DNA from 4 places in the Serratia bockelmannii genome. Region 3 is predicted to be linked to each of the others. Evidence: riboswitches for the same ligand, from Rfam matches in the RefSeq annotation. Region 3 holds a riboswitch; each other region holds the start of a gene.

What was found. Region 3 has a riboswitch for thiamine pyrophosphate ahead of thiC (phosphomethylpyrimidine synthase ThiC). Riboswitches for the same ligand answer to the same signal wherever they lie in the genome.
Region 1: it holds a riboswitch for thiamine pyrophosphate, as region 3 does, so the genes downstream of both, thiM (hydroxyethylthiazole kinase) here and thiC (phosphomethylpyrimidine synthase ThiC) in region 3, are expected to answer to the same signal.
Region 2: it holds a riboswitch for thiamine pyrophosphate, as region 3 does, so the genes downstream of both, thiB (thiamine ABC transporter substrate binding subunit) here and thiC (phosphomethylpyrimidine synthase ThiC) in region 3, are expected to answer to the same signal.
Region 4: it holds a riboswitch for thiamine pyrophosphate, as region 3 does, so the genes downstream of both, ACSJLU_RS15525 (TenA family protein) here and thiC (phosphomethylpyrimidine synthase ThiC) in region 3, are expected to answer to the same signal.

What each region holds. Positions count from the first base shown of each region.
Region 1 is NZ_CP196512.1:3,888,893-3,892,693, reverse strand. It holds gene ACSJLU_RS18580 (FUSC family protein) at 1-54, opposite strand, end outside; gene mdtN (multidrug transporter subunit MdtN) at 44-1,081, opposite strand; gene ACSJLU_RS18570 (YtcA family lipoprotein) at 1,092-1,355, opposite strand; gene ACSJLU_RS18565 (TetR/AcrR family transcriptional regulator) at 1,573-2,187, shown strand; TPP riboswitch at 2,279-2,375, shown strand; gene thiM (hydroxyethylthiazole kinase) at 2,411-3,202, shown strand; gene thiD (bifunctional hydroxymethylpyrimidine kinase/phosphomethylpyrimidine kinase) at 3,202-3,801, shown strand, end outside.
Region 2 is NZ_CP196512.1:768,740-772,540, forward strand. It holds gene thiP (thiamine/thiamine pyrophosphate ABC transporter permease ThiP) at 1-1,063, opposite strand, end outside; gene thiB (thiamine ABC transporter substrate binding subunit) at 1,039-2,025, opposite strand; TPP riboswitch at 2,083-2,202, opposite strand; gene sgrR (HTH-type transcriptional regulator SgrR) at 2,240-3,801, opposite strand, start outside.
Region 3 is NZ_CP196512.1:315,272-319,072, forward strand. It holds gene thiC (phosphomethylpyrimidine synthase ThiC) at 1-1,943, opposite strand, end outside; gene thiE (thiamine phosphate synthase) at 1-7, opposite strand, end outside; TPP riboswitch at 2,058-2,182, opposite strand; gene ACSJLU_RS01485 (Rsd/AlgQ family anti-sigma factor) at 2,222-2,725, opposite strand; gene nudC (NAD(+) diphosphatase) at 2,827-3,594, shown strand; gene hemE (uroporphyrinogen decarboxylase) at 3,633-3,801, shown strand, end outside.
Region 4 is NZ_CP196512.1:3,258,932-3,262,732, forward strand. It holds gene ACSJLU_RS15515 (SDR family NAD(P)-dependent oxidoreductase) at 1-528, opposite strand, end outside; gene ACSJLU_RS15520 (LLM class flavin-dependent oxidoreductase) at 542-1,564, opposite strand; TPP riboswitch at 1,714-1,816, shown strand; gene ACSJLU_RS15525 (TenA family protein) at 1,879-2,562, shown strand; gene ACSJLU_RS15530 (ABC transporter ATP-binding protein) at 2,559-3,299, shown strand; gene ACSJLU_RS15535 (ABC transporter permease) at 3,296-3,801, shown strand, end outside.

The sequences.
Region 1 (3,801 bases), 1.6 Mb from region 3:
CAGTTCGTCGATCAACGAGGACAGCCAGCCGCGAGACATCGTTTTATTCTTCATGGCGCAGGTTCAGCTTGGCCACCGCCGAAGCGCCCACGCGGAACAGCGCCGGGTTGGGGGCCTCGACCGCGATCTTGACCGGGAAGCGCTGCGACACGTGCACCCAGTTGATGTTGCGCGACACGTTGGGTAGCCCGCCCAGCACGGTGCCGCCGTCGTCGGGCTGCACGCCGTAGCTGATCGATTCCACCTTGCCGCTGAAGGTCTGGCCGGCGTCGCTCATTAAATACAGCGTGGCCGGCACGCCGGGATGCACGCCTTTCAGGTCGGTTTCGCGGAAGTTGGCGACCACGTACCAGTGGCGGGTGTCAATCAGCGTGAACACCGGTTTGGCGCTGGAGGCATATTGGCCGACGGTGGTTTTCAGGGAGGCGATGCGGCCGTCGAACGGCGCTCTCACCTCGGTGAACTCCAGGTTCAGGTTGGCGATGGCGATGTCGGCCTGCACTTCGGCGCGCTGTGCGACCAGGGCTTCGACGCCGCTGACGGCGGCTTCCGCCTGTTTCGCCTGCAGCAATGCGGCCTGCAATTCCGCCTGCGCCGAGCGCTGGGAGGTGCGGGCGGTTTCCACTTCTTCCGCCGAAACGTAGTTCTTGCCGAGCAGCTTTTGCCGGCGGTTAAGGGTGTCGGTCGCCTGCGCCACCAGCGCCTGTGAGCGTTTGATGATGGCGTTCATCGATTCGGCGTTGTACTGCTGTGCGTTGACCGAACGCTGCGTCAGCTTGATCTGTTCATTCAGCGTGATCAGGCGCGCTTCGCTGGCCGCCAGCGCGTCCTGGTAAGGGCGCGGATCGATGCGGAACAGCAGATCGCCTTGCCGCACTTCCTGGTTGTCGCGGATCGGCATCTCGACGATGCGACCGTTCACCTCCGGCACCACGTCGATGGTGTCGGCATAGGCGTAGGCATCGTCGGTACTGGGGGCGTTTTCCACCCGCCAGACGACGACGGCGGCCACGATGAATGTCAACGCCAGGATGGTAAGCACCAGCAGTCTGCGCCGGTTTGGGGTGTGTGGTTGGGTCATGGCGTCAGTCTCAGTGGGGGAAAACCAGTAACCAGATCAGCATGGCGATCAGCGCGGTCAGCGCCGGATACGTCAGCAGCTGCGGCGCCAGCCAGGCGCGTTTTTCCGGGGTGCGCAGCAGCAGGTGGATCGCCACCATACCCGCCACGCCGCCGCACAGGCAAAACAGCCAGTCGGGGAACGAAGCGCCGAACACCACTATCGACGGTGCCGGCGAGCACCCGGTGAGCAACAGCGCGGTCAGGCAGGTGATGAGCAGTTTTTTGTCGGGCATAGGGCATTCTCTGACGATTGGCTTGGGCGACGGGCCGAATGAAATGACTCTTTTTCAGTGAGTGAGGTCACTGTTTGTCTTCCCCACGCTTGCGTCAGGGTAAACTAGAATAAATACTCTACTCTAAACTAGAGGGGTTAATCTAGTTTTTTGTGTCGCCCTGCCTTCGTAGCGGCAAATGGGTATAATGCGTTGATGACAGCGGGCAGAAACGAATATGCAAATCGACGAAAACATCACCGGGCGAGAGCCACAGCAGGAAAGAGGGCGGCAACGCGTACAAACCATTCTGGATTCGGCGGCGGCGATCGTGGCGCAGGACGGCCTGGCGGCGCTCAGCATGCAGCGGCTCGCCAAGCACGCCAAAACCTCCATCGGTTCGATGTATCACTTTTTTCCCGATCGCCACGCGGTGATCAAGGCGCTGGCAGATCGGCATACCGAGTCGATTGAGGCGCTGGTGCGCGACATGGCGTTGGCCAGTGACGATGAGTGGCGGCGCCTCTCCGCTGAAGCGGTGATCCAGCGGCTGTTTTCACCCTATGCGCAGTACCTGCGTGAGCATGCCGACTACCTGCCGGTGATGCGGGAAATGAACCTGCCGGATGAAAAGTCCAGCTTCCTGACGCTGATCGCCAGCGTGTTGCAGCTGCGCCGCCCCGAGACCGCCGAAGCGGAGATCCTGCAGCAAACCCGGCTGTTGCAAAGCCTGGTGGCCGGTACGCTGCACCATATCTTCAAGACGGCGCCGCAGAGCGTGGCGTTCACGCTGGCGGAGCTGCCCGGCGTGCTGAGCCTGTATCTGGCGGGAAAAGAGGGAAACATCGCTTAGGCGCGAGTCAATTTATTCGCTTGTTTGTCCGCGCCGCCGCTGGCATGATCCCCTGCAGGGATTAACGCAACGTTGATCACAACCTATTGATTTTCATGACTCGGGGTGCCCTTCTACGTGAAGGCTGAGAAATACCCGTATTACCTGATCTGGATAATGCCAGCGTAGGGAAGTCACGGCCGCCCAGCCGGCGCCGCCTTCTTGAACGCCGGTTGGGAGGAATATGATCGCTCGACCTGATGCACTACCCGGCGCGCGCGCCGCGGCCTGTCTGACCCAATTCCAACAGCGCCCTCCGCTGATCCACTGCCTGACTAACGAAGTGGTGCAATCGCTGACCGCCAACGTGTTGCTGGCGCTCGGCGCTTCCCCGGCGATGGTGGTGGAGCCGCAAGAGGCGGCGCAGTTCAGCGCGCTGGCCGACGGCCTGCTGATCAACGTCGGCACCCTCAACGCGCTGCGTGCCGAATCGATGCGGGCGGCGGTGGCCGCCGCCAATCGGGCCGGCAAGCCCTGGACGCTGGATCCGGTGGCGGTCGGTGCGCTCTCCTACCGCACCGCCTTCGCCAAACAGCTGCTGGACGAGAAACCGGCGGCGATACGCGGCAACGCTTCGGAAATCATGGCGCTCAGTGGGTTGCTGGCCAGCGGCCGCGGCGTGGACAGCGGCGACGATTCCTTGGCGGCATTGCCCGCCGCGCGTGAGCTGGCGCGGCGCAGCGGCGCGGTGGTGGCGGTCACCGGCGCGGTGGATTACGTCACCGACGGCCAGCGCGATTGGGCGATCGAAGGCGGTTCCCCGCTGATGACGCGGGTGGTGGGCACCGGCTGCGCGCTGTCGGCGGTGGCGGCGGCGTTTTGCGCCCTGCCGGGCGATCGCCTGGATAACGTGGCGACCGCCTGCCGAGTGATGTCCCACTGCGGCGGCCTCGCGGCCAGGCAGGCCGCCGGGCCGGGCAGCTTTACGCCGGCGTTCCTCGACGCGCTGTATCAACTGCGCGGGGAGGATCTGTGATGAAACGCATTAACGCGCTGACCATCGCCGGCACCGATCCCAGCGGCGGCGCCGGCATTCAGGCCGATTTGAAAGCTTTCTCGGCGCTCGGCGCTTACGGCACCTCGGTGATCACCGCGCTGGTGGCGCAGAATACCCGCGGCGTGCAGTCGGTGTATTACATCGATCCGGCGTTCGTCGCCGCGCAGCTGGACTCGGTATTCAGCGACGTGCGCATCGACAGCGTCAAGATCGGCATGCTGGCCAACGCTGACATCGTGCAGGCGGTGGCCGAACGGCTGCGCCATTACCGGCCGGAATTCGTGGTGCTGGACACCGTGATGCTGGCGAAAAGCGGCGATCCGTTGCTGGCGCCGGAGGCGGTAGCGTCTATTCGGCGCGAGCTGTTGCCGCTGGTGTCGATCATTACGCCGAACCTGCCAGAAGCGGCGGCGCTGCTGGCGTGCGCGCCGGCGGAAGATGAAGCGCAGATGCGTGAGCAGGGACGGGCGCTGCTGGCGATGGGCTGCCGAGCGGTGCTGATGAAGGGCGGCCACCTGAGCGAAAGTGAGAGCCCGGACTGGCTGTTTACCGCAGAAGGCGAGCAGCGCTTTACCGCG
Region 2 (3,801 bases), 450 kb from region 3:
TCCACAGCAGCATCATCGTGAGCGCCACGCACAATAGCCCGGCGCCGAGGGCGATGCGCAGCGACGTGAACAGCGCCTGCCACAGCACCGGCTGGCGCAGCACGCTGACGACGGCCTGATTGGCGCCGTCGGCGATCACCGCCAGCAGGGGCGGCAGCAGCAGCAGCAGCGCGGCGGCGATCAGCAGAAAATCGCTGATGCGCCGCCACCGGCTGTCTTCCGGGTTGCGCCAGCGCTGGGCGTGGGTATGGCCCACCTGCAGCACCTGGCTCAGGCGCTGGCTGATCAAAACCAGCCCCAGACAACAGCTTAACTGGATCAGCGCCAGCATGGCGGCGCGGCCCAGATCGTAGTCGTAACTCAGCGCCTGGTAGATCGCCAGTTCGATGGTGGTGGCCTGCGGTCCGCCGCCCAGCGACAGCACGGTGGCGAAGCTGGCGAAACACAGCATGAAGATCAACGCGCCGCTCGGCAGGATCTGGCGGCGCAGCGCCGGCCATTCGACGAAGCGGAACTGCTGCCAGCCGCTCATACCCAGTTGGGCGGCCAGTTGGCGTTGCTCCACCGGAATGTTCTCCAGCGCCTGCAGCAACAGGCGGGCGGCCAGTGGCAGGTTAAAGAACAGGTGCGCCAGCAGAATGCCCTGCAGCCCGTAGGGCGAGAAGCCATATTCGACGCCCAGCCAGCCGCACAGCGTCGCCAGCCAGCCCTGGCGCCCATAGACGCTGAGCAGGCCGAACACCGCCACCAGCACCGGCAGCACCAGCGTCATGGCGCACAGCCGCAGCAACAGCTGCCGGCCGGGGAAACGGCGGCGATAGAGCGCACGCGCCAGCAGAACGGCGGGCAGCACCGAAATCAGCGCTGACAGCAGCGCCTGCCAGAAGGTGAAGCGCACCACGTGCCACAAGTAGCTGTCCTGCCACAGGCCGCGCCAGTCGCTGTCCGGCGCATGGCGCCACAGCGAGCCCATCGCCAGTGCGGCGACCAGCAGGATCACGCCGGCGGCCAGCAGCCCCGGCCAGAGCCAGCGGGGGATCAGCGGCTGACGGCGGTTTGCCATGCCCGGATCCAACCGCCGCGTTGTGTGGCCACCTCTTCGGCGCTGTATTGCAGCGCGGTCTGCGGCACGTTCATCTGCTCAAAGCCGACGGGCAGCGGGGTGTTGATCACCGGATACATCCAGTTGCCGGTCGGGATGGTGTTCTGGAACGCCGGCGTCACCATGAACCGCATGAAACGCTCGGCCAGCTCAGGCTGTTTGGCGGCCTTCAGCTTGCCCGCCACTTCCACCTGCAGGTAGTGGCCTTCGCTGAACGTGGCGGCGGCGTAAAGGTCTTTTTTCTCTGCGATCAGGTGATAGGCGGGAGAAGTGGTGTAGCTGAGCACCAGATCGCCTTCGCCTTTTAGGAACAGGCCGTAGGCCTCGCTCCAACCTTTGGTGACGGTGACGGTCTTCTTCGCCAATTGCTGCCAGGCGGCCGGCGCCTTGTCGGCATACACTTTTTGCATCCACAGCAGCAGGCCGAGGCCCGGCGTGCTGGTGCGCGGATCTTCGTAAATCACCTTCCAGTCGCGATCGCTGCTGATCAGCTCCTGCAGGCTCTTCGGTGGATTCTTCAGTTTTTCTTTGTTGTAGACGAAGGCGAAGTACCCGTAGTCGTAAGGCACGAAGGTCGTATCCTGCCAGCCGCCCGGCACCGTCAGTTTGGCGGTGTCGACGCCGCTCGGCGCGAACAGGCCGGTTTGCTGCGCCGCCTGCAACAGGTTGTTGTCCAGCCCCAGCACCACGTCGGCGGCGCTGTTCTTGCCTTCCATGCGCAGGCGGTTGAGCAGTGAGACGCCGTCTTCCAGCGCCACGAACTTCAGCTCACAGTCGCACTCGGCTTCGAAGGCTTTTTTTACCGCCGGGCCAGGGCCCCAGTCGGCGGCAAAGGAATCGTAGGTGTAAACCGTCAGCGTCGGCTTGGCGAACACCGGCGCGGCGCATAGCAGCAATAAGCAGGGCAGATATTTTTTGACCACGTTGCACTCCTGAAAAATAAGGGGGCAAGGGTATCTGAGGGGGCGAGGCGGCGTCGCCGGTTCGCTGGGCTCAAATCCCTCCGCCGGTATTGACCGGATCAGGTTCGACGGGTGTGCTCTCAGCGGAAAATCGGGCTTATGCACACGGCCCGACTCACCGCACCCCGTTGAGACGGCGCTATTGTAAAGATTAACCGACCCGGGCGAAAGGCGCTTATGCCTCCGGCGGGGCAAACCAGGCGGATTTGAAGTCGAACCAGCCGAGGGTGTTCATTCGCACGCCGCGCATGCTGCGCTGGCCGTGCAGCTGCAGCCAGTGGTGGAACAGCGGATGTAGCTGGTGGTTGCTGACTAGCCGCTGGCAAAACTCCGCCAGCGGCAAGCGGTTGGCGCGCCATAACTCCGCGTCCTGCGCCAGATCCTCGTTCATGCAGTGCTGCATCAGCGGCAGTTCGTACAGCGTGGCGAACAGCGAAAACTCCAGCGGCAGATAGAAGTTGGCGCTGCCGAGCCACAGATCGCTGCGCGCGTCGCCCTGGTGCCAGGTGGCGTAATCCACGCTTTGTACGATCAGGCGGATGCCGTGCTGCGCCAACAGCGGTTCGATCGCCTGGCGAATGGCGTGAAACTCCGAATGCTCATTGAAGTGGGTCATCGTCAGTTCAGTCAGCCCCGCCGGTTTGGGTTGCTGCGCCAGCGTGCGGTTGTGGTGCCAGCGCGGCAGCAGGCCGTATGCCGGCGACCAATAGCGCTGGTAGAGCGGCCCGGCGTGGCTCAGCAATGAAATGGGGTTGATCAATTCGCACAGCCAGCTGCGAATGGCGGGGTCGGCGGCCAACGTGGAACGCTGATCGAACAGCAAGAAATAACAGCCCTCTTCCAGTCGGCTTTCCAGTTCGTTTTTGCCGGTTTCATCGCCCTGCAGCTGCACGCCGGAGTGCACCAGCTCTTCGGAGAACTCCGGCAGCACCCAGATGTTCACCTCGTCGATCAGCGCCCGGTAGCCGAAATAGTCGTCGAAGGCGTGGATCTTCATCTGGCTGGGAAGATTGCGCACCACGCGGTAGGGGCCGGTGCCGACCGGATGGCGGGCGAAGTCCGGCAGTTCGCGCCATTCGCGCGGCAGGATCATGGCCTGCACGCTGCCCAGCAGCCAGGGTAGCCAGTGGTCGGGGCTGCGCAGATGCACGTCGATAACGAACGGCGTCGGCGAGGTGACGCTTTCGATATGTGAGAACAGCGGTTGCGAGGTCAGACGCGAGAGGGAAGTGATGACGTCTGCCATCTCCAGCTCGCGGCCGTGATGAAAATGGATCGCCGGGCGCAGGTAAAACCGCCAGTGCAAGGGCGTCAGCGGCTGCCAATGGTGGGACAGATCGGACTCCAGTTCCCCGTTTTCCTCATTTATGCGCGTCAGGCCGTTGAAGATCTGGCGCGCCAAATGGGTTTCCGAACGCCGCAGCGCCGAGCCGGGCAGCAGGTTGTACAACTGCCGGTAGTAGAGCACCCGCAGGATGTGTTTACCCTGGCGGAAGCTGCGCCCCAGCTGCGACAGCAGCATTTGGCGCACCACGTTTTTGTCGCCCACCAGCTGCACCAACTGATCGATGCGATCCTGTTCCAACAGCTCCTCGGCCCGCTGTTGCTGCAGCGCCAGGCCGGTGTAGTGGAAGGTTAACCGTGAACGCTTGCCGCGCCCCGACTCCGCCTGCCAGGTGAGCCAGCCTTCCCGCTGCATGGCGCTCAGCAGGGAGCGCACGTGGCGCCGCGAGCAGC
Region 3 (3,801 bases):
CAGTCATTGTTTGTCTCCTCTTGCAGGGTGCCGGCGCTGTGATACAGCTCGCTGCCGCGGGCACGGAATTCGGCGGACATTTTCTCCATGCCGGTCAGCTGCACTTCGATCGGCTTGGCGGCCTCCTGGGCGGCGGCGTAGTCGCGCACCTCCTGCGAAATCTTCATCGAGCAGAATTTCGGCCCGCACATTGAGCAGAAGTGGGCGACCTTGCCGGATTCCTGCGGCAGGGTTTCGTCGTGATAGGCGCGCGCGGTGGCCGGATCGAGCGCCAGATTGAACTGATCTTCCCAGCGAAATTCGAAACGCGCCTTGGACATGGCGTTATCGCGGATCTGCGCGCCCGGATGGCCCTTGGCCAGATCGGCGGCGTGGGCGGCGATCTTGTAGGTGATCAGGCCCTGTTTGACGTCTTCTTTGTTCGGCAGGCCGAGGTGCTCTTTCGGCGTGACGTAACACAGCATGGCGCAGCCGAACCAGCCGATCATCGCCGCGCCGATGCCGGAGGTGAAATGGTCATAGCCCGGGGCGATATCGGTGGTCAGCGGGCCGAGGGTGTAGAACGGCGCTTCGTGGCAGTGTTCCAGCTCTTCGGTCATATTGCGGCGGATCATCTGCATCGGCACATGGCCCGGGCCTTCGATCATCACCTGCACGTCGTATTCCCAGGCGATTTTGGTCAGCTCGCCCAGCGTATGCAGCTCGGCGAACTGGGCTTCGTCGTTGGCGTCCTGAATCGAGCCGGGGCGCAGGCCGTCGCCGAGCGACAGCGAAACGTCGTAGGCGGCGCAGATCTCGCAGATTTCACGGAAGTGCTGATAGAGGAAGTTTTCCTGATGGTGCGACAGGCACCATTTGGCCATGATCGAGCCACCGCGCGACACGATGCCGGTCAGGCGTTTGGCGGTCATCGGCACATAGCGCAGCAGCACGCCGGCGTGGATGGTGAAGTAATCGACCCCTTGTTCCGCCTGTTCCAGCAGCGTATCGCGGAACATCGCCCAGGTGAGGTTTTCCGCCACGCCGTTGACCTTCTCCAGCGCCTGGTAGATAGGCACGGTGCCGATGGGAACCGGGCTGTTGCGCAGGATCCACTCGCGGGTTTCGTGAATATAGCGGCCGGTGGAGAGATCCATCACGGTGTCTGCGCCCCAGCGGGTGGCCCACACCAGCTTCTCCACCTCTTCTTCGATCGACGACGTGACCGCCGAGTTGCCGATATTGGCGTTCACCTTCACCAGGAAATTGCGGCCGATGATCATCGGCTCCGCCTCCGGGTGATTGATGTTGGCAGGAATGATGGCGCGGCCGGCGGCCACTTCCTGGCGCACGAACTCCGGCGTGATGTTGTCCGGCAGGTTGGCGCCCCAGCCCTGGCCCGGATGCTGGTGGCGCAGCACCTCGCCGCGAATGCGTTCGCGCCCCATGTTTTCACGGATGGCGATGAACTCCATCTCCGGGGTGACGATGCCGGCGCGGGCATAGTGCAGCTGGGTCACGCACTTGCCCGGCAACGCCTTGCGCGGCAGCGGCAGATGTTCGAAGCGCAGGTGATCCAGCCCCTCGTCCGCCAGCCGCTGTTGGGTGAAGCCGGAACTGGCGCCGTTCAGGGTCGCAGTATCGCCGCGCGCGTCGATCCAGCCGGCGCGCAGCTTGGCCAGGCCGGCGTGCACATCGAGCTCGGCCTGCGGATCGCCGTAGGGGCCCGCGGTGTCATATACCGGGATCGCCTCGTTCTGTTCATACTGCGGGCTATCTTTGCTGCCGCCGACCAGGGTCGGACTGAGCTCAATTTCGCGCATCGGCACCTGGATATCGCGGCGCGAGCCCTGCAGGTAGATGCGGCGTGAGTTTGGGAAAGCCATGCCTTGCAGCGTGTCGATAAACTGCTGGGCGGCTTCGCGTTGCGCTTTACGGGCGCGCGGTGGATTAATGTTAGACATAGCAAGTTCCTACCAGTGTGTTGGGTTGGGAAAGTTGCTTGTCTGGAGCTCGGAGGGAGTAATGATGGTGGCCGATAAGGCAGGGCGCCCGCAAGGGGGAGGCCGTGCCTGTGGCGATAGATTACTCTTGTTCCCTTCGCGGGTATTAACCCGATCAGGTTCCGCGGATCCCGAATTAACGGTCTCAGCCTGGCTGATTCGATGAACAAATCAGGCGCTAGGCACTCCGACAAGATGCCCCCCAGTATAGGAGGGATAAGAAAAAAAACTATAAAATTTTAACGCGCCGGATCCAGCGTCTGGTCCGGCAGCGGTTGCTGCGCGGCTTCTGCTTCCAACTGGATCAGCTTATCTTCCAGCGCAAAGCGCGCCGCCAGCGTTTCGCCGATATCCGACAAGGCCTGGTGGAATTCCAGACAAACCTCCTGATCGATATCCACTTCGGTATAGCGATCGTGGAACGCCATGATCTGTTCAGTATTGGCCCACAGCTTGGGATAGATGTTCACCGCCAGCGACATTTTCGGACTGGCTGCGCCTTCCACTTGTTTGATAATTCTGTCATAGATATGAAAATGCCCTGCGGAGAGGTAATCCACCAGGTTGTGGCAAAAGTTCTCCAGCGCTTTTTCATTCAGCGGCGTATGCTTTTCTTTATTCGGTTTGAGGCCTACCAGCGTGCAGTAGGCGACCAGCAACTGTTTGCGGGCCTGAAGCCATTGATCAACTAATTCATTACTACCGCCAACGCGCTGAGTCAGCCTTTCCAAACGGTTGAGCATGTTTGACTCCGTGTAAGTAACAAAAGTAACCGGTAAGTTATTAAAATGTAACAAAGCCGATTTGTAGAGTGCCAGTGAAGCTGAGGTTGTGCAACAACGATATGGAACTTGCATTAACGGGCAATGAAAACGGCTGGTGGATTGTCAGCCATGAAAGCAAACTTTGGTTACCGAACGGTGAATTGCCGTCGGGGACGGCCGCCGCCCTCGGGCTGCAGGGCCACATGGCGCGCACCATCGGTGAATGGGAGGGCGCGCCGGTTTGGCTGGTGCGCCAGGCGATGCCGCGGGAGATGGGATCGGTGCGTCAGCTGTTGGATCAGGATCGCGGTCTGTTCCAGCTTGCCGGGCGCGGCGTTCAGTTGGCGGATTTCTACCGCTCTCATCGCTATTGCGGCTACTGCGGCCATGAGATGCACCTCAGCCGCTCCGAAAGCGCCTGCCTGTGCGGCCACTGCAAAGAGCGGTACTACCCGCAGATTGCGCCCTGCGTGATCGTCGCCATTCGGCGCGACGATCAGATCCTGCTGGCGCAACACGTGCGCCATCGCGGCGGCATCCACACGGTGCTGGCCGGCTTCGTCGAGGTGGGCGAAACGCTGGAACAGGCGGTAGCGCGCGAAGTGATGGAAGAGAGCAATATCGAAATCAAGAACCTGCGTTACGTCACCTCACAACCCTGGCCGTTCCCGCACTCGCTGATGATGGCCTTTATGGCCGATTACCATCAGGGTGACCTTCGACACGACCCCAAGGAGCTGCTCAACGCCGGCTGGTATCGCTACGACCAACTGCCACTGTTACCGCCGCCCGGCACCGTGGCGCGCCGGTTGATTGAGGACACCGTGGCGCTGTGCCGGGCAGAATAATGTACAATGGCCGGCAGATTATTAAGGGAGCCCCATAAATGACTGAGTTGAAGAACGATCGCTACCTGCGCGCGCTGTTGCGCCAGCCGGTGGATGTGACCCCCGTATGGATGATGCGCCAGGCCGGTCGTTATTTACCGGAGTACAAGGCGACCCGCGCCCAGGCCGGTGATTTCATGTCGCTGTGCAAGAACGCGGAGCTGGCCT
Region 4 (3,801 bases), 2.3 Mb from region 3:
GCCGCCCATTTTGGTTGGCACCCAACCGGGATCGACCGCGCTGCTGATCACGTCAGGCCACAGGCGCGCCACGGCGGCGGCCAGCGCGGTGACGAACAGTTTGCTGTCCGAATAAGAGCCTGCGGCGCCGCCAAGCCAATCCACGCCGTTCAGTTCCGCCACGCCGTCAAAGTGCATACTGCTGCTCAGATAGACGATACGCTTGGGGCGTTCGATCAGGGCCGTCAGCAGGTAGGGCGCTATGACGTTCACCGGCATCACCTGCGGTCCGGTAAACATACCGGCATTGTGGATCACCGCGTCCGGGCGACCGAGGCGATTGACCTGCTCGGCGAGCTGCCGGATCTGCTGCACATCGGACAGATCGCCGATCGTCGCCTGTGCACCGCGATCCAGCAGATCGCGCACCGCGTCCAGACGGCCGGGCTCACGCGCATGCAGAATCACCTGATGCCCTTCGTCCAACAGCGTTTGCGCGGCGGCGCGGCCCAGCCCGTCCACCGAGCCGGTAATGAAAATGCGTGACATCCAGCTCCTCCGTTTAGCGCCAGCCGAGCGCCGGCGCGACATGGGTTAAAATCGATTCGATAACGTGGGCGTTGTAATCCACGCCCAGTTGGTTAGGCACGGTCAGCAGCAAGGTATCCGCTTCGGCGATGGCCTCGTCCTGCGCCAGCTGTTCGATCAGCGCGTCAGGTTCTGCGGCGTAACTGCGGCCAAAGATCGCCCGGGTTTGCGCATCGATATACCCCAGTTGGTCGCCTTCCTTACCGCTGCCGCCGAAGTAGTTGCGATCCCGCTGATCCACCAGCGCGAAGATGCTACGGCTCACGGAAACCCGCGGCTCATGCGTGTGGCCGGCCTCTTGCCAGGCGGCGCGGTAGGCGCGGATCTGCTTGGCTTGCTGGATGTGGAAGGGTTCGCCGGTCTCGTCGTTCTTGAGCGTCGAGCTTTGCAGGTGCATGCCGAGCTTCGCCGCCCAGACGGCGGTGGCATTGGAGCCGGCGCCCCACCAGATGCGGTCGCGCAGCCCGGCGGAAAACGGTTCCGGCCGCAGCAGCCCGGGCGGATTCGGGAACATCGGCTGTGGATTGGGCTCGGCGAACCCTTCGCCGCGCAGCGCTTCCAGGAACACTTCGGTATGGCGGCGGGCCATGTCCGCATCGGTTTCGCCGTCGGCCGGGGCATAGCCGAAATAGCGCCAGCCGTCGATCACCTGCTCCGGCGAGCCGCGGCTGATGCCAAGCTGCAGCCGCCCGCCGGCGATCAGATCCGCCGCGCCAGCGTCCTCCACCATGTACAGCGGATTTTCATAGCGCATGTCGATCACGCCGGTGCCGATCTCGATGCGTTGGGTTTTGGCGCCGATGGCGGCCAACAGCGGGAACGGCGATCCCAGCTGGCGCGCGAAGTGGTGCACGCGAAAATAGGCGCCGTCCGCCCCCAGATCTTCGGCGGCGACCGCCAGATCGATGGACTGCAGCAGCGCATCCGCCGCGGAACGGGTGCCGGACTGGGCGGAAGGCGACCAGTGGCCAAACGAGAGAAAACCAATCTTTTTCATCGGGCATCATCCTCAGAGGCAAAACATGAGCCTACAGTGACAAAAACCGCGCGCCTTGCGCCAGCAAAATCACCCTCGATCGCACTAAACGAACCGATTGCCGCCGCACCGCCCGGCGATTGTAATCAAAAAACAAATGTCGTATAACAAGCAGCTCCGAGGGGTGTCCTGTTACGGGCTGAGATGGCGCAAGCCGAACCCTTTGAACCTGATCTGGGTCATGCCAGCGAAGGGACGGTTAGGCAACAACGCTCTCACCCGTTGCCTGTTCATACCCCAGCGTGCCCGGATCTCCACTGACTCAAGGAGGTCCCATGTCCATCACTACCCTGTTCGAAAGCGGTCTTTACGGCCGGCTGCGCCACCATGCCGGCAGCCACTGGCAAGATTACGTCGATCATCCATTTCTGCAGCAGCTGGCCGCCGGCACCTTGCCTGAACGCGCTTTTCGCCGCTACCTGACCCAGGACTATCTGTTTCTGCTGCACTTCGCCCGCGCCTACGCGCTGCTGGTCAGCAAGCTGCGCACCCTGCCGGAGATGCGCGCCGCCACCGCCTCGCTCAACGGCATCGTCGCCGAACTGCCGTTGCACGTGGCCTACTGCGCCGAATGGGGGCTGAGCGAAGCGCAGATCGCCGCCCAGCCGGAAGCGGCGGAAACCATGAACTACACCCGCTACGTGCTGGATATCGGCCATGCCGGCGACGCCCTCGATCTGCTGGCCGGCCTGCTGCCCTGCGTGGCCGGCTATGCCGAAATCGGCCTGCGGCTGCTGCACGATCCCGCCACTCAGATGGAGGGCAATCCTTACGCCTCCTGGATCCGCAACTACGGCGACGAGGGCTATCTGGCCGGCGTGCGTGCCGCCATCGAACTGCTGGAAACCGTCGGCCACCAGCGCGGCGCACAAGGCCGCTTCACCGAGCTGGCGCAGATTTTCACCACCGCCACCCAGCTGGAATCGGCATTTTGGCAGATGGGGCTGAACGCCTCATGACCTCCCCGCTTCTCCCACCCGGCATCCAGGTGCGGGATCTCAGCCTGCGTTTCGGTCAGCAAATCGTCTTCGACCGGCTGAGCTTCGACATCGCCGGCGGCAGCTTCGTCGCCCTGCTCGGCGCCAGCGGCGCCGGCAAAACCAGCCTGCTGAAGATCATCGCCGGCCTGGCGCAGGCCAGTTCGGGTACGGTGACCGGCAGCGACGGTTTGCCGATCGCCGGGCGCATCGCCTACATGGGGCAAAAAGACCTGCTCTACCCGTGGCTGACCGTCGAAGAGAACGTCGCCCTCGGCTCGCGGCTGCGCGGCGAAGTGGCGGATCGGGCGTGGGTGGCGCATCTGCTCGAACGCGTAGGCCTGGCCGCGCATGGCCGCAGCCTGCCCGCCGCGCTGTCCGGCGGCATGCGCCAGCGCGCCGCCATCGCCCGCACGCTCTACGAACGCCAGCCGATCGTGCTGATGGACGAACCCTTCTCCGCATTGGACGCCATTACCCGCGCCGAGATCCAAAGCCTGGCCGCCGAGCTGCTGGCGCAAAATACCGTACTGCTGATCACCCACGATCCGATGGAGGCCTGCCGCCTGAGCCACCGGCTGCTGGTACTGTCGCCCTGGCCGCTGGGCCTCGACGATACCCACCGTATCAGCGGGCAACCGCCGCGCGCGCCGGATGACGCCGACCTGCTGAAAAGCCAGGCCGAGCTGCTGCAACAGCTGGTGAGGGCCGCGCAATGAAGATTGCCGAAGAGCGTGGCCTCACCCGCCTGCGGCGTGGGCTGACGGTGTTTGCTGGCCTGCTGCTGCTGTGGTGGCTGGCGGCGCAAAGCGGCATTCCGGCCTTTCTGCTGCCCACGCCGGGCGCGGTGGCGCAGGCGCTGTGGGACGGGCGCGGCTATCTCGCCTGGCACACGCTGGTCACGGCTTCGGAGATCGTCAGCGGGCTGGTGCTGGGCGTGCTGCTCGGCGCGGCGCTGGCGCTGTGCATGATCTTCTCGCCGCGGCTGCAGCGCTGGCTGATGCCACTGGTGCTCACCAGCCAGGCGATACCGGTGTTCGCCCTGGCGCCACTGCTGGTGCTGTGGTTCGGCTTCGGCATGAGCGCCAAGGTGGCGATGGCGGTGCTGGTGATTTTCTTCCCGGTAGTGTCGGCCTTTTTCGACGGGCTGCGCCGGGTCAACAACGACTATCTCGATCTGGCGCGCACGATGCGCGCTTCGCGCTGGGCGCAGCTGCGGCA